DNA from 2 places in the Bradyrhizobium sp. HKCCYLRH3061 genome. Region 2 is predicted to be linked to the other one. Evidence: predicted binding sites of a transcription regulator. Region 2 holds the regulator's gene; the other holds the start of a gene.
What was found. Region 2 encodes LexA, which represses DNA repair genes until DNA is damaged. Its sites were predicted from a motif close to TGTTCNNNNTGTGTTCNG; they were not measured.

Region 1: the regulator LexA is predicted to act here: its motif matches at 5,062-5,079, upstream of ACQR2C_RS20180 (DNA recombination protein RmuC).

Annotation. Positions count from the first base shown of each region.
Region 1 covers NZ_JBNPUE010000012.1:113,680-124,153, reverse strand. Annotated here, with positions in the region: gene ACQR2C_RS20205 (DNA polymerase III subunit gamma/tau) at 1-736, shown strand, start outside; gene ACQR2C_RS20200 (YbaB/EbfC family nucleoid-associated protein) at 813-1,133, shown strand; gene recR (recombination mediator RecR) at 1,159-1,758, shown strand; gene ACQR2C_RS20190 (hypothetical protein) at 1,779-2,204, shown strand; gene ACQR2C_RS20185 (AmpG family muropeptide MFS transporter) at 2,372-3,754, opposite strand; gene ACQR2C_RS20180 (DNA recombination protein RmuC) at 3,798-5,030, opposite strand; gene def (peptide deformylase) at 5,201-5,728, shown strand; gene fmt (methionyl-tRNA formyltransferase) at 5,866-6,801, shown strand; gene truA (tRNA pseudouridine(38-40) synthase TruA) at 6,918-7,655, shown strand; gene ACQR2C_RS20160 (methyl-accepting chemotaxis protein) at 7,810-9,867, shown strand; gene dapE (succinyl-diaminopimelate desuccinylase) at 9,885-10,474, opposite strand, start outside.
Region 2 covers NZ_JBNPUE010000018.1:85,742-96,215, reverse strand. Annotated here, with positions in the region: gene gltA (citrate synthase) at 1-826, opposite strand, end outside; gene gltX (glutamate--tRNA ligase) at 1,128-2,552, opposite strand; gene ACQR2C_RS25840 (glutamine--tRNA ligase/YqeY domain fusion protein) at 2,689-4,377, shown strand; gene ACQR2C_RS25835 (hypothetical protein) at 4,408-4,620, opposite strand; gene ACQR2C_RS25830 (ComEC/Rec2 family competence protein) at 4,763-7,066, shown strand; gene ACQR2C_RS25825 (hypothetical protein) at 7,021-7,278, opposite strand; gene ACQR2C_RS25820 (hypothetical protein) at 7,448-7,888, opposite strand; gene lexA (transcriptional repressor LexA) at 8,164-8,862, opposite strand; gene ACQR2C_RS25810 (molybdopterin molybdotransferase MoeA) at 9,068-10,279, opposite strand.

The DNA.
Region 1 (10,474 bases), on a different contig from region 2:
GACGCGCCCGGCTGCAGCGGCGGAAATGGTGCTGGTGCGGATTGCCTACGCGGCCGATCTGCCGACGCCTGACGAAGCCATTCGGATGATCGACCAGAACGGTGGTGGCTCGCCGATCGTCACGAACGGCGGCGGGGCACGTCCTGCGCCGGCATCCACCATGAGCGCGGGAACGCCGCCTGTGATGACGTCGGCGCCGATGCAGGCGCCGCGCGCGCAAGGCCCGACGCTCGCCGCGGTCGGCGGTTCGATGCGCCCGCAGGCGATGTCATCGCAGCCGTCACCGGCATCGCAGGACCAGCCCGCGCTGCGCTTGGCGAGCTTCCAGGAACTCGTCGCGCTGGCCGGCAAGAATCGCGACCTGATCACCAAGAGCGCGCTGGAGATGGACGTGCGGCTGGTCCGCTTCGAAGAGGGACGGCTGGAGATCGCGCTGGAACGGACGGCGCAACGCTCGCTTGTCTCGGACCTCGGCCGCAAGCTGGAAGACTGGACCGGCCGGCGCTGGACGGTGATCGTTTCCAACGAGCCGGGTCAGGCGACCTTGCGCGAGCAGAATCTGCGCGCCAAGAGCGAGCGCGAGGCGGCGGCGGAGGCCGATCCGCGCGTACAGGAGATCCTGGCGCGGTTCCCGGGCACCAAGGTGGTCGAAGTGCGCCGGCTCGCCCCCGAGCCGCCCGAATCGGACGCCAGTGCTGTCGAGCCGCCCGACGAGTCCGACGATGACGATTTCTAGAGCATGATCCGGAAACGTGGAAACCGGTCTTCCGAAAGATCATGCTCAACAAGAAGGCTGATGATGAGGTGCTCCGATGGCTGACTTTCTCGGCATGATGAAACAGGCGGCGCAGCTGCAGACGAAGATGCAGGAAATGCAGGAGGAGCTCGGCAACGTCGAGGTCGAGGGCATCTCGGGCGGCGGTCTGGTCGCCGTGCGCATGACCGCCAAGATGGACGTGAAGAGCATCAAGATCGATCCGTCGCTGCTCAAGCCGGAGGAGGCCGAGATCCTGGAAGACCTGCTGGTCACCGCGCACGGCGACGCGCGGCGCAAGGCGGAAGCCGCGATGCAGGAGAAGATGCAGGCCATCACCGGCAAGCTCGGCCTGCCGCCAGGCTTCGGTTTTGGTTAGTTGACCCGATGACATTCGTGAACTGATGGCCGTCGCCGGTCCTGAGATCGAACGCCTGATCCAGCTGCTTGCGCGCCTGCCCGGCCTCGGGCCGCGCTCGGCGCGGCGTGCCGCGCTCCATCTGATCAAGAAGCGCGAGGCGCTGATGGTGCCGCTCGCCTCGGCGCTGCAGGTCGCGATCGACCGCATCCAGGTCTGCAAGACCTGCGGCAACATCGATACCCAGAATCCCTGTACGGTGTGCACCGATCCGCGGCGCGATCCCGCGATGATCGTCGTCGTCGCCGATGTCGCCGATCTCTGGGCGCTGGAGCGCGCCAAGGCCTCGAACGGCCGCTATCACGTGCTCGGCGGCACCTTGTCGCCGCTCGACGGAGTCGGTCCGCAGGACCTCACCATCGACGCGCTGGTGCAGCGCGCGCATGCGCCGGAGGTGCAGGAGATCATCCTCGCATTGAACGCGACGGTCGATGGCCAGACCACCGCCCACTACATCACCGACCTCCTGCAAGAGGCGAACGTCAAGGTCACGCGGCTGGCGCATGGCGTGCCGGTCGGCGGCGAGCTCGACTATCTCGACGAAGGCACGCTCTCGGCCGCGATGCGGCAGCGGACCTTGTTCTAGGCACAGACGAAAGTGGAATGATGACGAAACGCGGATTCGGCAAACGGCTGGCTTTGGGCGCGATTCTGGCGGTACTCTCGGCGCCGTCGGTGCTGGCGCAGCAGAGCGAGGCATCGCAGAAGGCGGGGCGTCCGCTCAATGCCGGTGACGTGCTGTCGGGCGAGCTGACGGCGCTGAAGCTGAAAGGCGCCAAGCCGGGCCAGCCCTCCGCGGCCTATCAGATCACCAGCGAGCCGCGCCGTCTGCCGCCGCCGAGCGGGTTGTGCAATCTCGAGACCGGCCCGGAGACGTTCCAGCTCGTCACCGCGAACACGGCTCAGGCGTCTCAGCTCAAGGGGCTGCTCGGCAAGCAGATCGCGGTCAAGGTCGACGAGATCGCCTGCGCCCAGGATGCGGGACAGATGAGCGAGGCGGTCGTGACCAAGTGGAGCTTGGTGAAGCGTTGAGGCCGCTGGGAGCATTCACGCGAAAGCAGCGCCACGATTTCCGCTGTCATCGCCTGGCTTTGACCGGGCGATCCAGCACGCCGCGGCCTCGCGGTTGATCGCCGACGTCTCTGCAATCCCGGATCACCCGCCTTCGCGGATGATGACAGTCTAACCCCAGGCGGCAGCTAGACCTTCACTGGCCCCAATTCATCGAAATGGCCGCGCCTCTGCAGCCAAGCAAGCAGCACGAGGCTCGGGATCGCGACGAGTGCGCAGATGACGAAGAATGTAGGCCAGCCGGTCGCTTTCGCCACATAGCCCGCGCCCGATGACAGGTAGGTTCGTCCAACCGCGGCGAGCGCGGTGAGCAGCGCATATTGGGTCGCGGTGTGCAGCGGGTTCTGGCACAGCGCAGAGAGATAGGCGACGAAGATCACGGTGCCGATCGCGCTGGTGAAGTTCTCCGCAGAGATCGCCAGCGCCAGCGCCCATTGATTGACGCCGACGATGGCGAGCCATGAGAACGACAGGTTGGCCAGCGCCTGCACGATGCCGCCGATCCACAGGCTGGTGGCGAGCGAATAGCGCCGCGCGACGAAGCCGCCGGCAAAGCCGCCGGCGAGCGTGGCGGCGAGGCCGACGCCTTTCACGATCGCGGCGTAGTCGACCTTGCTGAAGCCGAGATCGATCACGAACGGCGCGGTCATCGTGCCGGAGAAGGCGTCGGTGAACTTGAACAGCACGACGAAGGCGAGCACCGTGAGCGCATCACGTCGGCTGAGGAACTCGACGAAGGCTCCGGCGGCCGCATGCATCACGCGGGTGAGCGCGGTGTCCGCGCCCATCGCGGCCTCCGCCTGCTGCGACTGAGCCGGCTCGGTCGCCGCGAGGGCCGTGATCGTGCCAATCAGCACCATTCCGGCCATCGCGACATAGCCCCACATCCAGGACGACGGACGCGTCAACCCCGAGTTCTCGAATGCACTGACCACCACCAGCGCGCCGGCGGTCGAGACCAGCATGCCGATGCGGTAGGCGGCGACATACGCCGCCATGCCCGCGGCTTGCTCGCTCTCCGGAAGGCTCTCGACGCGGAAGGCATCGACCACGATGTCCTGGGTCGCCGACATCGCGGCGACCAGCAGCGCGGCCAGCGCGACCATGAACGGCGCATGCGCCGGGTCAGTCACGGCCAGCAGCAGGATGGCCGCGATCAGCAGCAATTGCGCGAACACCAGCCAGCCGCGCCGCCGCCCGAAGGCGCGCGTCAGCAGCGGCACGTGCAGCGCGTCGACCAGCGGCGCCCAAAGGAATTTCAGCGTGTAGGGCGTGCCGACCAGCGCGAACAGCCCGATGGTCCCGAGATCGACGCCGAGCTCGCGCATCCAGATCTGAAGCGTCGAGCCGGACAGCGCCAGCGGCAGACCTGAGGAGAAGCCGAGGAACAGCACCACGAGCACGCGCGGCTGCAGGTAGACGGCCATGCTCTCGCGCCAGGTGGGGGCGGGCTTGGCCTCAGGCTTTGCAGCGGTTGCTCTGATGTCGGAGGCGGCGTCAGGTGCGGTCATCGGTGGGTGGTAGCAGATCTGGACAGCTTTCGCGACGCCGCGGTCATTCCCCCGCCTGCATCCGCCCCGCCAGCGGAAACAGGTCCGGCGTCGCGCCCGCGCCCGGCGCAATGCGCGGAGAGTCCGCCGGCGCATCCGGCTTGCTGAAATCGAGCTCCTCGATCCGCGCGGCGCGCTTTTCGATCTTGTCGGCGGAGATGAGGATCTGGCGGATGTCCTCGCCGACATCGCCAAAATGCTTCTGCAGCTTGAGCACGCGCTCGCGCAGGCGGCCGAGGTCGTCGCCCAAATGGATCACCTCGTTGCGGATCTGGTCAGCGGCGTCGCGGATGCGCGCGTCCTTCATGATCTGCTGCATGACCTGGATCGCGAGCATCAGCAGCGACGGCGACACCAGCACGACACGGGCGCGATAGGCTCTCTGGATGACGTCGTCGAAGCCGTCATGGATCTCGGCGTAGACCGATTCCGACGGCACGAACATCAGCGCCGTGTCCTGCGTCTCGCCGACCACGAGGTACTTCTCGGCGATGTCGTTGACGTGGCGCAGCACGTCGGTGCGCAGCCGCTGCGCGGCGGCGCGCTTTTCGTCCTCCGTCTCCGCGTCGTGCAGCGCGGTCACTGCCTCGAGCGGAAACTTGGCGTCGATGCACAGCGGCCGCGTGTCGGGCAGGAACACGACGCAGTCCGGCCGCTTGCCGCTGACGAGCGTGTACTGGAAGGCGTAGCTGCCCTTCGGCAGCCCGTCCTGGACGATCGCCTCCATGCGCGCCTGGCCGAATGCGCCGCGCGACTGCTTGTTGGCGAGCACGTCGCGCAAGGTCGTGACCTGTGTCGTGAGCTCGCTGAGATCGCGATGCGCGTTGTCGATGATGCCGAGCCGCTCGTGCAGCACGCGCAAGGAATCCATGGTGTGGCGCGTGGTCTGCTCCATCGATTGGCCGACGCGATGGGTGACGGCGTCGAGCCGCTCGTTGACGCTGCGCGCCAGGTCCACCTGCCGCCCGGCAAGCAGCTGCGCCATCGCGTCGACCCGGCCGGAGGCCTCGCTCTGCACCCGGATCATCTCGCCGAACCGCTGTTCGATCTCATCGGCGCGCATCGCCTGCTGGGCCGCGAGCTCGGCGCCGCGCCGGCCGGAGCGCACCACGGCCGCGACGATCATCAGCAGCAGGAGCAGAACCAGCACGCCAAACCCGATCAGCGCGTCGCTGGCGCGCACGGGCAGATCGCCGATCATGACGACGACAGGATTGAGGGACTGGCTGGCGGTCATCACCCCCCATCTATCCGATTCGCAAGAGCTCGCGAACGAAGAGAGAACATTTATGGTTAAGGCCGGGTAAAGAATCATGGTTAACGAGACATTGAAATTCATGGTTAGCGAAGTCTTAACTGCGAGCCATCACATTGACCGCGCCGGTTCCGCGGCTTAAATCGCGCGCCATGTCCCTAAGAGAAATCATCATCCTGCCGGACCGGCAGTTGCGGCTGGTGTCCAAGCCGGTCGAGAAGGTCACGCCGGAGATCCGGCAGCTGGTCGACGACATGTTTCAGACCATGTACGACGCGCCAGGCATCGGGCTCGCAGCGATTCAGGTCGCGCAGCCGCTGCGCGTCATCACAATGGATCTGGCCAAGCCCGACGCGAACGGGGAAGGCAAGCGCGAGCCGCGCGTCTTCATCAATCCGGAGATCGTTGCCAAGTCGGACGAGCTGTCGGTCTACGAGGAAGGCTGCCTGTCGATCCCCGAATATTACGAGGAGGTCGAGCGGCCGGCGCGTGTGCGCGTACGCTTCACCGATCTCGACGGGCTGGTCCGCGAGGAGGATGCGGAGGGGCTCTACGCCACCTGCATCCAGCACGAGATCGACCATCTCAACGGCGTGCTGTTCATCGACTATCTGTCGAAGCTCAAGCGCGACCGCGTGATGAAGAAGTTCACCAAGGCCGCCAAGCGCGCCGGCGAGTAACGATCAACTCTCTCCTCCGTCATGCCCGGGCTTGACCCGGGCATCCACGTCTTGCCTCTCGCGTTGGCATTGCGACGTGGATGGCCGGGACGAGCCCGGCCCATGACGGCAGGATGAAGCCTCGAGGGGCGCACCAGATGCCGCTTCGCCTGATCTTCATGGGCACGCCGGATTTCGCCGTGCCGACCCTGCTCGAGCTCGCCGGCCACGGCCACGAGATCGTGGCCGTCTACACGCGCGCGCCGAAGCCCGGTGGCCGCCGTGGCTTGGCCTTGGTCCCGACTCCGATCGAGACCGAGGCGCGGCGGCTCGGCATTCCCGTGCTCACGCCGAAGACGCTGAAGACCGAGGACGCGCTGGCTGCGTTCCGCGCCCACCAGGCCGACGCCGCCGTCGTCGTCGCCTATGGCATGATCCTGCCGCAGGCGATTCTCGATGCACCAAAACTCGGCTGCTACAACCTCCACGCCTCGCTGCTGCCGCGCTGGCGCGGCGCTGCGCCGATCAACCGTGCCATCATGGCAGGGGACGCCGAAAGCGGCGTGATGGTCATGAAGATGGATGTCGGTCTCGACACCGGCGACGTCGCGATGGCCGAGCGTCTGCCCATCACTGACGCGATGACGGCGTCCGACCTGCACGATCGCCTGTCGCGCATCGGCGCCGACCTGATGGTGCGGGCGATGGCGGCGCTGGCGCGCGGCGGGCTGACGTTGACGAAGCAGGCCGAGGGCGGCGTGACCTATGCGGCCAAGATCGAGAAGGCCGAGGCGCGGATCGACTGGACGAAGCCGGCGCATACGGTGCTGCGTCACATCCACGGCCTGTCGCCGTTCCCCGGCGCCTGGAGCGAGGTCACCCTCGATGGCGAGGCGGCGCGTTTGAAGATCCTGCGCTGCGCGCTCGCCGACGGCCGGGGCGAGCCCGGCGCCGTGCTCGACGAGCAGCTCACCATCGCCTGCGCCGACGGCGCCATCCGCGTGACCGAGCTGCAGCGCGCCGGCAAGGGCCCGATGAAAGCCGCGGATTTCCTGCGCGGCACGCCCGTCGCGCCGGGCCTGCGCTTCGGCTGACCAATTCAGCTCGTCATGCGCGGGCTTGACCCGCGCATCCATCTCGCGAACAAGCTTCGTCCATGGATGGATTGCCGGGTCAAGCCCGGCAATGACGGCCAAACGCGATCGAGGCGATGCCCCGCTACAAGCTCACCATCGAATATGACGGCGCGCCGTTCTGCGGCTGGCAGCTGCAGGCGACCTTGCCGTCGGTGCAGGGCGCGCTGGAAGCTGCGGTGCAGGCGACCTGCGGCGTGCCGACGCGCGTGCACGGTTCTGGCCGTACCGACGCCGGCGTCCACGCCATGGGGCAGGTCGCGCATTGCGACATCGCCAAGGAGTTCCGCCCCGACAAGCTGCGCGACGCACTCAACGCGCATCTGCGGCCGAACCCGGTTGCGGTGCTCCATGCCGAGATCGTGCCCGACAGCTTCGAAGCGCGGTTCTCCGCGCGGAAGCGGCACTACCGCTATCGCATCGTCAATCGCCGCTCCAATCTTGCGCTCGAGGTCGGCCGCGTCTGGCGCGTGCCGCAGCGGCTGGATTCGGAGGCGATGCATGCGGCGGCGCAGCGGCTGCTCGGCAAGCATGATTTCACGACCTTCCGCGATGCGGAATGTCAGGCGAAATCGCCGGAGAAGACGCTCGATCAACTCGATGTCGTGAGGGACGGCGATGCGATCACCATCCTCACCTCCGCGCGCTCCTATCTGCATAGCCAGGTGCGCTCGATGGTCGGCTCGCTGGTGTGGGTCGGGCAGGGCCGCTGGACCGCAGATGATCTCGCCGCCGCGCTCGCCGCGCGCAATCGCGCCGCCTGTGGCGTCGTCGCGCCACCGGAAGGGCTCTATCTCGTGAAGGTCGACTATTGAGGTCGTTCCCGCGTGGAAACCGGCCCGTCGCGTACCGCGACGAGAGTCTGTCCTAATTAGTTGCTGCTTCGAGTTGCGCGATAGGCCTCATTAACTTCAAATTGAATCCCTCCCTGCTATCCGGACCTCAGGCTGCTCTCCAGCGAGGTCGATCGTGCGCATTCGTCAAGTCTTCCTGCTCTCTCTGCTGCTCGGGGCCGTCATCGGCCTGCTCGCCACCGTGCTGTTCGCCTGGCAGCAGCTGACCTCGCTGCAAGCGGCCCGGACCGCGGGCGCCGATGCGCAACTGCTGGCCGCCATGCTGCGGCTCCCGGAAAAGCTCAATGTGGAGCGCGCCTGGATCAATCCGCGACTGGCATCGGCCAACCCGGCGACGGCGGAGGAGCTCGCGGGGCTCAAGAAGATCACCGGCGGCTCCGATGAGGCGCTCGCCAAGGCGCGCAGCCTGGCGCAGCTTCGCGAGGACGTCGCAGCGCTCGATTCGATCGAGCAGAAGCTGCGCACGCTGCGCGGCGCGGCGCTCGATGCCGTGGCCGAGCCCAAGGCGTCCCGGTCGGAGGCCGTCGTCCGCGACTACGTGCCGCAGATGTTCACGGTCCAGGAAGCCACCGGCAGCCATGTCGAGGTGATCGTGCGCCGGATCAATGCGGCCAACCCCGCGGTCGGCCAGGCCGCGCGGCTCGCCGTGATCGGATGGGATCTGCGCGACTGGGCCGGCCGCGCCACCACGACGCTCATCCGCATGATCGCGACCAAGCAGCCGATGGCCGGCGAGCCGGCCGAGGCGCTCGCCGCGTTCAAGGGACGCATTGAGCGGATCTGGGCGACGGCTAAGCTTGCCGCTGCCGAGATCGATCAGAAGCCGATCTTCGCAGCGATGACCGGGGTGGAAAACGGCTATTGGGCGCGCGGCGGCGAGCTGTATACGTCGCAGGTGGCGCCGAATCGCGGCAAGGTGCTCGAGCTCGACCCCGATCAATTCCTGCGGTCGCTGTTTCCGATCCTCGACACCATCCTGCCGCTGCGTGATGCCGCGCTGACCGAGGCGCTGCGCCAGAGCGAGGCCGCGCTCGGCGACGCCCAGCTCCGCTTCGTGCTGGCGCTCATTCTGCTCGTCGTCAACATTGCCGCCGCTGCGCTCGGAACACTCTGGTTCAACGCTCGGGTCATCAAGCCTCTGTCCAACCTGACCGAGCTGATCGGGCGCATCGCCAGCGGCGCGCGCGATGTGGAAATCGCCTACCGCGACCGCACCGACGAGGTCGGTACGCTCGCCCACGCCATCGGCGTTCTGCAGGAGAAGTCGGCCGAGGCCGATCGGCTGGCGTTGCAGGGTGCCGATGCCGAGGCGCGGCGCGATGCGCGGCGGCAAAAGATCGAGGCGCTCACCCGCCGCTTCGGCGACGTCATCGACACGCTTTGCGGCCGGTTGAGCGACGCCGCCAGTGGCCTGAAACTCTCGGCCGAGACCCTCGACGGCTCCGCCAGCACCACGGCGTCACGTGCCACCGCCGTGGCCGATGCGGCGGCGCAGGCAACCTCCGGCGTCAACACAGTCGCGGCGGCCTCCGAGGAGCTCGACGCCTCGATGAAGGAGATCACCCGGCAGATCGCGGAAGCCGCGTCGGAATCCTCCAACGCGACCAGCCAGGCGCTCGACACCACCGACAAGGTCCGCACGCTGGCCGGCAGCGCGACACGCATCGGCGACGTCGTCCAGCTCATCCGCGCCATCGCCTCGCAGACCAATCTGCTGGCGCTCAATGCCACGATCGAGTCGGCGCGCGCAGGCGAGGCCGGCAAGGGTTTTGCCGTCGTCGCATCCGAGGTGAAGAGCCTGGCGTCGCAGACCAGCAAGGCTACCGAAGAGATCGAGAGCCAGATCGCCGCGATTCAGGACGAGACCGGCAGCACGGTCGCCGCAATCGAGAAGATCGCAGCCGTGGTGAATACGATCAGCGGCGTCACGGGAGCTGTCGCGACGGCCGTGGCCGAGCAGAGCGCTACGACACGTGAGATCGCCCGCAGCGTGCAGCAGACGGCGAGCGGTACCAACGACGTCTCGTCGTCGATTGCGCTGGTCAGCGCGGCCGCAGCCGAAACCCGCGGCTCGGCGCGCTCACTGCTCGATTCTGCTGCCAGCCTAGCCGGCCAGGCGACGGATTTGCGCCGCGAGGTCGATCAGTTCCTGGCGGAGGTGAAGGCCGCCTGATCGGAGCGGCACGCCGCTCACGCGAAGTAGCGATCGAGAATGCCGCGATAGATATTCGTCAGGGTGGCGATGTCGGCGACCGAGGCGCGCTCGTCGATCTGGTGCATGGTCTGGCCGACCAGGCCGAACTCGATCACCGGGCAGTAGCTCGAGATGAAGCGCGCGTCCGAGGTGCCGCCGGTGGTCGATAGCTCGGGCTTGCGGCCCGTCACGCTCTCGATCGCGGCAACCGCGAGGTCGGTGAACGGTCCGGGCTTGGTCAGGAACACGTTGGAGTTCGACGGCATCCAGTCGATGCGGGCGCGGATGCGGTTGCCGCAAGCCTTGGCCAGCCGCTGCTCGACCAGCGCGCGCAGCGACTCCTGCGTATGGCAGTCGTTGTAGCGGATGTTGAACTTCGCCCGCGCCAGTCCCGCGATGACATTGGTCGCGGTGTTGCCGACGTCGACCGTGGTGAATTCGAGGTTCGACGGCTGGAATTGCGCGCTGCCATGGTCGAGCGGCTCGTCCGAAAGCGCGACGATCAGGCGCGAGATATCCGGGACCGGGTTGGAGGCGCGGTGCGGGTAGGCGACGTGGCCCTGCTTGCCCTCGACGATCAGGGTGC
Region 2 (10,474 bases):
CAGCCTCGTTGGCGCCGCCATGCGCCGGGCCCCACAGGCAGGCGATGCCGGCGGCGATGCAGGCGAACGGGTTGGCGCCCGACGAGCCGGCGATGCGCACCGTGGAGGTCGAGGCGTTCTGCTCGTGGTCGGCGTGCAGGATGAAGATCTTGTCGAGCGCGTCGGCGAGCACCGGGTTCGGCTTGTACTCCTCGCACGGCACGGCGAAGCACATGTTCAGGAAGTTCTCGGCGAAGGACAGCGAGTTCTTCGGATAAACGAAGGGCTGGCCGATGGTGTATTTGTAGGCCATCGCCGCCAGCGTCGGGATCTTCGCGATCATCCGCATCGACGCGATCATGCGCTGCTTCGGATCGTTGATGTCGGTGGAGTCGTGGTAGAACGCGGCGAGCGCGCCGACCGAAGCGACCATGACCGCCATCGGATGCGCGTCGCGGCGGAAGCCGTGGAAGAAGCGCGACATCTGCTCGTGCACCATCGTGTGGTGGGTCACGCGATAGTCGAAATCCTGCTTCTGGGCCTTGGTGGGGAGCTCCCCGTACAGCAGCAGATAGCAGGTCTCCAGGAAGTCGCCCTTCTCGGCGAGCTGCTCGATCGGATATCCGCGGTATTCGAGGACGCCGGCGTCGCCGTCGATATAGGTGATCTTGGACTGGCAGCTGCCGGTCGAGGTGAAGCCGGGATCATAGGTGAACATCCCGGTCTGGGCGTAGAGCTTGCCGATGTCGATGACGTCGGGACCCACGGTGCCGCTCAGGATCGGAAGATCGAAATTCTTGTTGCCGACGGTGAGCGTCGCGGTCTTGCTTGCGGATTTTGCGTCCATCGTTTGTCCCCGATGAGATCGTTAGGCTTGGCCCTTGTTCTTTGTGAGAGATGGCAGGGCGGGTGGACTTTATCTAGTGCGGTGGCTTTGACATTCGCGTCACTGTCGCTGCCAACAGCTTAAGAAGGTCAAATCCGAAACCGTACTGGAATCTTATGCTTACTAGTGTCCTTCGGCCCAAACATCGCTCAACGAGCCCGCCGCAACGTGTGAAGAATGTCCGAGCCGGGAAAACCAGCGGGTGCCGCGCAAATGCGTATCGTATTGCCCTGTGCGCTGCAAGATGGGGGTCCATGAGACCTTATGAGGTGGTCTGGTCCTCCAGGCGGCCCAAGGATTCATCACGCCCCAGGATCGCCAGAACGTCGAAAATGCCGGGTGAGGTGGTTCGGCCGGTCAGCGCCGCACGCAGTGGCTGCGCTACCGCGCCCAGCTTGAGATTGTTGGCCTCGGCAAACGCACGCAGCGCGGCTTCCGTGGCCGGTCCGCTCCAGGACTCGACAGCGGCCAGCGCCTCATGCAGCCGGCCGATCAAGGCGCGGCTGTCCGGCGTCAGCAGGGCGGCGGCCTTGGCGTCGATCGGAAGCGGCCGGTCGGCAAAGATGAAGGCGGCGCCGTCGATCAGCTCCAGCAAGGTCTTGGCGCGCTCCTTGAGGCTCGGCATCGCCAAAGTGAGCTGCGCCCGCGTGGCGTCGTTGAGCTTCGTCTTCAGCGCCGCGCCGTTCGGCACGTAGTTCAGTACGTCCTCGAATTGCCGCACCAGCGCCGCATCGTCGCTGTGACGGATGTAGTGGCCGTTGAGGTTCTCGAGCTTGGCGAAATCGAAGCGCGCTGCCGAGCGGCCGATCGCCGGCAGGTCGAAAGCTTCGATCATCTCCTCGGTGGAGAAGATCTCCTGGTCGCCATGGCTCCAGCCGAGCCGTACCAGGTAATTGCGCAGCGCCGACGGCAGATATCCCATCGCGCGGTAAGCGTCGACGCCGAGCGCGCCGTGACGCTTCGACAGCTTCGAGCCGTCGGGCCCGTGAATCAGCGGGATGTGCGACATCGACGGCACCGTCCAGCCGAGCGCATCGTAGATCTGCTTCTGGCGCGCGGCGTTGATCAGATGGTCGTCGCCGCGGATGATGTGGGTGACGCCCATGTCGTGGTCGTCGACGACCACCGCCAGCATGTAGGTCGGATTGCCATCGCCTCGCAGCAGCACGAGGTCGTCGAGGTTCTCGTTCTGCCAGACCACGCGGCCCTGCACCTGATCCTCGATCACGGTCTCGCCGGTCAGGGGCGCCCGCAGCCGGATCGTCGGCTTGACGCCTTCGGGCGCCTCCTTGGGATCGCGGTCGCGCCACAGCCCGTCATAGAGCCGGGTGCGCCCTTCCGCGCGCGCCTTCTCGCGCATCGCCGTCAGCTCCTCGGCGGTGGCATAGCAGCGATACGCCATGCCGCTGGCGAGCAGTTGCTCGGCGACCTCGCGATGGCGCGCGGCGCGGCTATATTGGTAGATGACCTCGCCGTCCCAACCGAGCTCGAGCCATTTCAGCCCGTCGAGGATGGCGTCGATCGCCGCCGTCGTCGAGCGCTCGCGGTCGGTGTCTTCGATTCTGAGCAGCATCTTGCCGCCGCGGCCCCGCGCATACAGCCAGTTGAACAGGGCCGTCCGGGCACCTCCGATGTGGAGAAAGCCGGTCGGAGAGGGGGCAAAGCGTGTGACGATCGGGGAGGTCATGGGCGGCAGCACGAAATCCAGGCAGGGGCTATGAAGGGCGGGGGGTGTATAGCAGGCCTATCGCATAACTAAAGCCTTCCTTGGGGGAGGCGGATTTGGCAGATAGGCTGCCAAATTCCGGAGCAGGATATTCTTGATGACCACGACGACAGACACGGCGGCGACGGCAGAGGCAGGGCGCGACTTCATCCGCGACATCGTCCAGGCCGATCTCGACAGCGGCAGGCACAAGACGGTCGTCACCCGGTTCCCCCCGGAGCCGAACGGCTATCTGCATATCGGCCATGCCAAGTCGATCGGTCTCAACTTCGGCATTGCCCAGGAGTTCGGCGGCCGCTGCAATCTGCGCTTCGACGACACCAATCCGACCAAGGAAGAGCAGGAATACATCGATTCCATCCAGGCTGACGTGCGCTGGCTCGGCTATGACTGGGGCGACAACCTGTTCTTCGCCTCGGACTATTTCGAGCGGCTCTACGACTGGGCCGAGGGCCTGATCAAGGCCGGGCTCGCTTACGTCGACGACCAGACGCAGGAGGAGATCCGGCTGTCGCGCGGCACGCTCACCGAGCCCGGCAGGAACAGCCCGTTCCGCGACCGCTCGGTCGAGGAGAATCTCGACCTGTTCCGGCGCATGAAGGCCGGCGAATTTCCCAACGGCGCGCGCGTGCTGCGCGCCAAGATCGACATGGCCGCGGGCAACATCAATCTGCGCGACCCCGTGCTGTACCGGATCTTGCACGCCCATCATCCCCGCACCGGCGACACCTGGAAGATCTATCCGAGCTACGACTACGCCCACGGCCAGTCGGATGCGATCGAGGGCGTGACGCATTCGATCTGCACGCTGGAATTCGAGGATCACCGGCCGCTCTACGACTGGTTCTTGGACAAGCTGCCGGTGCCGTCGCATCCGCATCAGTACGAATTCGCGCGCCTCAATCTGACCTACACCCTCTTGTCCAAGCGCGTGCTGACGCGGCTGGTGCAGGACGGCCACGTCTCCGGTTGGAACGATCCGCGCATGCCGACCATCGCCGGGCTGAAGCGCCGCGGCGTGCCGCCGGCGGCGGTGCGCGAGTTCATCAAGCGCATCGGCATCGCCAAGGCCAACAGCATCGTCGATGTCGGCATGCTCGAATTCTGCATTCGCGAGGAGCTCAATCGCACGGCGCAGCGCCGGATGGCGGTGCTGCGGCCCTTGAAGGTGGTTATCGAGAACTACCCGGAAGGCCAGGTCGAGGAGCTCGAGGCGATCAACCACCCCGACGACGCTTCCGCCGGCACGCGCAAGATCGCCTTCGGCCGCGAGCTCTATATCGAGCAGGACGACTTCATGGAGAACCCGCCCAAGAAGTTCTTCCGCCTGTCGCCCGGCAACGAGGTGCGGCTGCGCTACGCCTATTTCATCAAGTGCCGCGACGTGATCAAGAACGATGCCGGCGAGATCGTCGAGCTGCGCTGTACCTATGATCCAGCGACCAAGGGCGGCAACGCGCCGGACGGACGCAAGGTCAAGGCGACGATGCACTGGCTGCCGGCGGCGCAGTCGCTGAAAGCCGAGATCCGCATCTACAATCAGCTGTTCGCCAATCCGAGTCCGAACGCCGCCGACTTTACGGCCGACCTCAATCCCAACTCGTTGGAAGTGCTGACCGACGCCCGCATCGAGCCGGCGATCGCCGCGAGCAATTCGGACGCGCCGATGCAGTTCGAGCGCCAGGGCTACTTTGTGCGCGATCCGGACTCGACGCCCGACAAGCTCGTGTTCAATCGTACCATCGGCCTGCGCGACACGTTTGCGAAGGAGGTCGCCAAGGGCTGAGGCGAGCGGAAGCCGCGGGACGCTTGCAGCTCAGCTGATCGCGTCCTGGCCGGCGTTCGTCAGGGTCGGCACACCGTCGGTGAGCTCGACGAGCCCGCGCTCGGCGAGGAGCGAGAGGTCTTCCTCGGCGACTGGGGACAGCGTGAGCCGGTGGGCCTTGATGTCCCGGAGAGTCCAGCGGAGGTGGATCGCCCTCTCGAGCGCGAGATCGGCGAAGGGGTCGTCAATACCTTTAGCGTCCATACCCCGATAAGCGCGTGCGACGCGAAAAGTTCCAAGCCAAGTGCGCGTGCAGAAAGCCAGGATTCCCGTTCCGTTCTGCTAGGCGGCCTCGCGCAGCTTCCGATAGCCTTCCCGCCCGGTCGGGTCACGGGTGGTGTTGGCAATGGCGGAGCCGGTCAGGCCGCCAGCAGGACGTCCAGGAGGGCGGCGCGGGATCGCGGGCGTGATGGCCGACGTCTGGCCGCCGCGGGGCGCGCTGGCCGGCGGCTGGCCCGCGATCCGGCCCGGCGCGTCATCGGCATTCGCCGCGCGCCTCAAGATCTGGGCGGCCGAGGAGGCCGGGGCGGGCCGGCTGCTGCCCTGGGTGCCGGTGGCATTCGGGGCCGGCATCGCGCTGTATTTCACCGCCGATCACGAGCCTGTGCTCTGGATCGCCGCGATCGCGGCGGCGCTGCTCTGCCTCGTCGCCATCATGATGCGGCGGCATCGGCTGTTTCCGGCGGCCGTGATGATCGCGGCGGCGGCGTGCGGCTTTGCCACCGCGACCATCAAGACCGCGCGGGTGGCGCATCCGGTGCTGGCGCGGCCGCTCTATTCGGTGGCGCTGTCCGGCTTCGTCGAGGCGCGCGACATCCGCGAGCGCAGCGACCGCATCGTGCTGCGCGTCACCGCGATGGAGAGCCCGCGCAACGCGATCACGCTGGCGCGGGTGCGGCTCGCGGTGCGCAAGGGCACGGCGCCCGAGGTCGGCAGCTTCGTGCAGCTCAAGGCGCGGCTGCTGCCGCCGATGGCCCCGGTGCGGCCGGGCTCCTACGATTTCGCGCGCGACATGTTCTTCCAGGGCATCGGAGCCTCCGGCTTCGTGATGGGCGCGATCACGACGGCGCCGCCGCCCCAGGCCGCCGGCTTCGGCCTGGGCTATGCGGCGGCCATGCAGGGCCTGCGCGACGCGATCGACGCACGCATCCGCGCCCGCCTGTCGGGCGACGAGCGGGCGATTGCCACCGCGCTGCTGACAGGCCGGCGCGACGCCATCACGCCCGATGTCAACGACGCGATGTTCGTCTCCGGTCTCGGCCATGTGCTGTCGATCTCAGGCTATCACATGGCGGTCGTGGCCGGCGTCGTGTTCTTCGCCGTGCGCGCGCTGCTGGCGCTGATCCCAGGCCTTACCGTCAGCCACCCGATCAAGAAATGGGCGGCGGCCGCGGCGCTGGTCGCGGCGGCGTTCTATCTGTTGCTCTCAGGCGCGGAGGTCGCGACCCAGAGATCGTTCTTCATGACGGCCGTGGTGCTGATCGCGGTCATGGTCGACCGCCGCGCCGTCACTTTCCGCACGCTCGCGGTCGCGGCGATGATCGTGCTGATCGCAGCCCCCGAGGCGCTGGTGCATCCGAGCTTCCAGATGTCGTTCGCGGCAACGCTCGGCCTGGTCGCGCTGGTGCAGTTCGGCCTGCCCAGGCTGTTCGCGACGCCGGACAGCTCCACGACGCAGCGCGTCGCGCTGTGGGGCGGGCGCGAGCTTGCGATGCTGCTGCTGGCCTCGCTGATCGCCGGGCTCGCGACCACGCCCTATGCCGCCTTCCATTTCCATCGCGTGACGCCCTATGGCGTGCTCGCCAATCTCGCGGCGATGCCGGTGGTCTCGGCGCTGGTGATGCCGGCCGGCCTGATGGGCTTGCTGGCGGCGCCGTTCGGCCTGGATGGCGTCTGGTGGTCGCTGATGGGCCTCGGCATCGACTGGATGATCGCGGTGACGCGCTGGGTGGCGGCGCTGCCCGGCGCGGTCGGGCGCATCCCGGCCTTCGGCATCGGCTCGCTGATCCTGGCCAGCCTGGGCGTCATCGTGATCGGCCTGCTGCGCACACCCCTGCGCTGGTCGGGCGCCGTGGGGCTCGTGGTGGCCACCGCGTGGGCCGCCACGACGCCGCTGCCCGATGTGCTGATCGCCGGCGATGGGCGCGCGGTGGCGGCGCGCGGCCGTGACGGGCGCCTGCATGTGATGCGCACCGGCAAGGATGTGTTCGCCACCAAGGAGTGGCTCGCGGCCGACGCCGATGCCCGGCTGCCGACGGATCCGTCGCTCGCCGATGGGGTCTCCTGCGACGAGGCGGGCTGCGTGGTCGCGATGGCCGACGGCCGCTTCACCGCCCTGACCCTGCGCGCCGAGGCGCTCGCCGATGATTGCACCCACGCCGCGCTGATCGTCACCGCGCGCGCCGCGCCGTCATCCTGCGCGGCGGCCGTCATCGATCGCGAACGGCTGCGGCAGCAGGGCGCCTTGTTGCTGGTGCAGCAGGGCATAGGCTTCGCCGTGACGCCGGCGCGCGCCGGCGGCACTGACCGCCCATGGTGGCCGGCACCCGCCGAGGCCGGCGCGTTCGACACGACGCTGACGCCGCGTGCGCCGGCCGCGCCGCTTCAGGACGCGACGCCGCCGGAGACCGAGCAGAGCGAGCAGGATTGAGTGCCGGGCAGCTCGAACGTGCCGCGATGATACTCGGTGTCGTCTGGTCCATCGAACAGCGATGGACCTTCGACCAGCGTGAACGCGGCGCCCGGATAGCGTTGCCAGATGGCGACGTCATCAGCCGTGACCGTCAGCCATCCGAACGCAAGCATGTAGCGGCCGGGCTCGGTGATCCGTCCGGCCTTGTTCCAATCGATCTTGTTGACCACGGCGGCAAGCTCCCCCGGCAAACAATGCCGGCCGAGGGATGTCGTTCCTATCCGATGCGATGCCGGACGTTCGCCCGAGAGGACTTTGCGCTTGCAGAACCCAAGTTGACCAAGTCTCCCACCGTCGAAAGCGCGCTCACGACCGACAGAAATGCCGACGCGCAGGCCCTCAGGTGATGCTGATGCGGCGAATCGGTGTGGCATGCGACGTCGGCACGTCCTCGCCGATGTCCGGGCGACGCTCTGCCGGCTGCTTGCTGACCGGCAATTGCAGCACGGTGACGCGCTGGCCCTCGCAGAGCTGGGTCACCAGCACGTGGCGGCCGTCGGCGAACTCGATCGCGTCGTGATGGCGATCGGGAATGTGGGTCTCGATGCTGTTGAACTTTGCGACGCGCTCGCGGATCGTCCGGGTCCAGAGCCAGCGGCTGTCGTAGCGGACGTCCTCGGCGAAGGCCAACTCGGTGCCGGGCATCATGCAGACTGCGACGGTCGGCTCGCTCTCCAGGGCGAAGCCGCGGGTGGCGGTGCCACGGAAGGTCATCGAGATCAACGTCTCGCCGACCTTGGCGGGACGGGACGCAACCGCATGGAGGCTGTAGTCACACATCGGATCGCTCCTCGTTGAGAGATAGCCGACCCACGCTCCCCCCGGACAGGCGCAGGCCTCTATCAGAGTGGACATCGATGGTGATGTTAGCGCGCGCTTCGCGGCAATTCTGCGCTGATCTGCATCGCGTGTGCCCGCGGCCGATCACAAGCGTTTGAGCATGCCGCGCTGCACATCATGAGGTGCATTCGCGCGTGACGTATTTTGCTGGGCAGCCTCCAGCTCGGCGGCGAAAGCGCGTGCGCCCGCCGCCGATCGACCGATCCCATTCGCGATCAGTACTTGCGGTACAGCCCGACCAGCTTGCCTTGGATCTTCACCCGGTTCGGCGGCAGGATGCGCACCTCGTAGGCGGTGTTGGCCGGCTCGAGCGCGATCGATGCGCCGCGACGGCGGAAGCGCTTCAAGGTCGCTTCCTCATCGTCGATCAGCGCCACCACGATGTCGCCGGTGTCGGCGGTCTCGTTGCGCTGGATCAGCGCCATGTCACCGTCGAGGATGCCGGCATCGACCATCGAGTCGCCGCGCACCTCGAGCGCATAGTGATCGCCGTTGCCGAGCATGTCCGCAGGCACGCTGATGGTGTGGCTGCGCGTCTGCAGCGCCTCGATCGGGGTACCGGCGGCGATGCGGCCCATCACCGGCACCGCGACAGGGCGCTCGCCATCGTCCAGCGCGGGAGTGCTGGTGCGCACCTTGCCGAGATTGCCTTCGATCACCGACGGCGTGAAGCCGCGACGGTTGCCCGCGGCCTGCGACAGCTCGGGCAGCTTGATCACCTCGATCGCGCGGGCGCGATTCGGCAGCCGGCGGATGAAGCCGCGCTCCTCGAGCGCCGTGATCAGGCGATGAATGCCGGACTTTGAACGCAGATCGAGCGCATCCTTCATCTCGTCGAAGGACGGCGGCACGCCGGCTTCCTTGAGCCGCTCGTTGATGAACCGCAGAAGTTCGTACTGTTTGCGCGTCAGCATTTCGACCTGGTCCCCGGTTTGTTGTTGTCCGAGTCCAGGAGCTGCGCCTTGAGCACAAGCCGGCTGAGAGCGCCCTGGAGTCGGACCGTCATCGCGTCGCCCGCAACATACTAAAAACAAATCATGAACGGACACTATATGTTCGATGTGTGTTCCGCAATCCTAAAAATATGATGAACGGACCGGGCTTTACCGGGGAAGCGGCTCAGTTCGGCAGGCGCAGGATTTCGCACGGGCTGCCGGCAGGCGCCTTCGGCGCAAACGCCGGCCGGATCACCAGCGCCTGCGACAGCGCGAGATTGCCGAGCAGCGACGAATCCTGCTGCGTCACCGGTGTTGCGACCAGGGTGCCGTCGGCGCGCTCCTTGAGCTGCGCCCGCAGATAGTCCTCGCGCGAATCGTTCGCCCCCAACTCGCGGCCGAGCAGGGCGGTCTCGCGCAGCATCACGGCCTCGTCGCGGCCGAGCAGGTGCCGAATCAGCGGCACCATGAACAGGATGGCGCAGACATAGGACGACACCGGATTGCCGGGCAGTCCGATCACCCTGATGTCGCCGAGCCGTCCGTGCATCATCGGCTTGCCCGGCCGCATCGCGATCTTCCAGAACGCCATTTCGACGCCCTCGGCCTCCAGCGCCTGCTTGACCAGGTCGTGATCGCCGACCGAGGCGCCGCCGGTCGTGATCAGGACGTCGGCCTCGGCCGCGCGGGCGCGCCGGATTCCAGCGACCGTCGCCTCCATCGTATCCGCGGCGATGCCGAGATCGATCGGCGTCGCGCCCTCGCTGCGCACCAGCGCCCGCAGCGCGTAGCCGTTGGAATAGACGATCTGCCCCGGGCCGGGCGTCGAGCCCGGCATCACCAGCTCGTCGCCGGTGGCGAGCAGCGCCACCTTCGGCCGCCGCCGCACCGGCAGCGCCGGATGATTCATGCTGGCCGCCAGGGATAGGTCGCGGTCGCTGAGTCGGCGCCCGGCCTTCAGCAGCACCATGCCCTGGTGGAAGTCGACGCCGGCCGGCCGGATGTGCCGGCCTGTGATCGCGGCCTCGGTGATCACGACATGGCCGTCCTCGGCGATCGTGTCCTCCTGGATCACCACCGCGTCGGCGCCTGCGGGGACAACGCCGCCGGTGAAGATCCGCGCCGCCTCGCCGGGCCCGACCACGCGATCGAACGGCCGTCCCGCCGCGACCTCGCCGATCACCTTCAGCCGCGCCTTGGCCTTGGCTGCGTCGGCCGCGCGCACCGCATAGCCATCCATCGCCGACATCGCCTCGGGCGGCTGCGTCCGCAGCGCCGCGAGGTCGCGGGCCAGGATGCGGTGATAGGCCTCGTCCAGCCCGACCATTTCCTCAGCCAGCGGCTCGGTGCCGGCGAGCACCGCGGACAACGCATCGGAGACCGGCATCAGGGCCATGGGATTACCTTCGGACGAAGACGGGCAGATCGACTGAATCGCCTTCTAACCGAACGCGCACGGGGTGGCCAAGAGCCTAAGCCGCTCCCGGCTTTCCGATCGTCTGAAGGTGCGTCGCGTGGCCCGCCGCCTCACGATCGCGCGAGAAACTCTGCAATCATGCCGGGGGGCAGTCGCGATCTGCTCACGTGCACA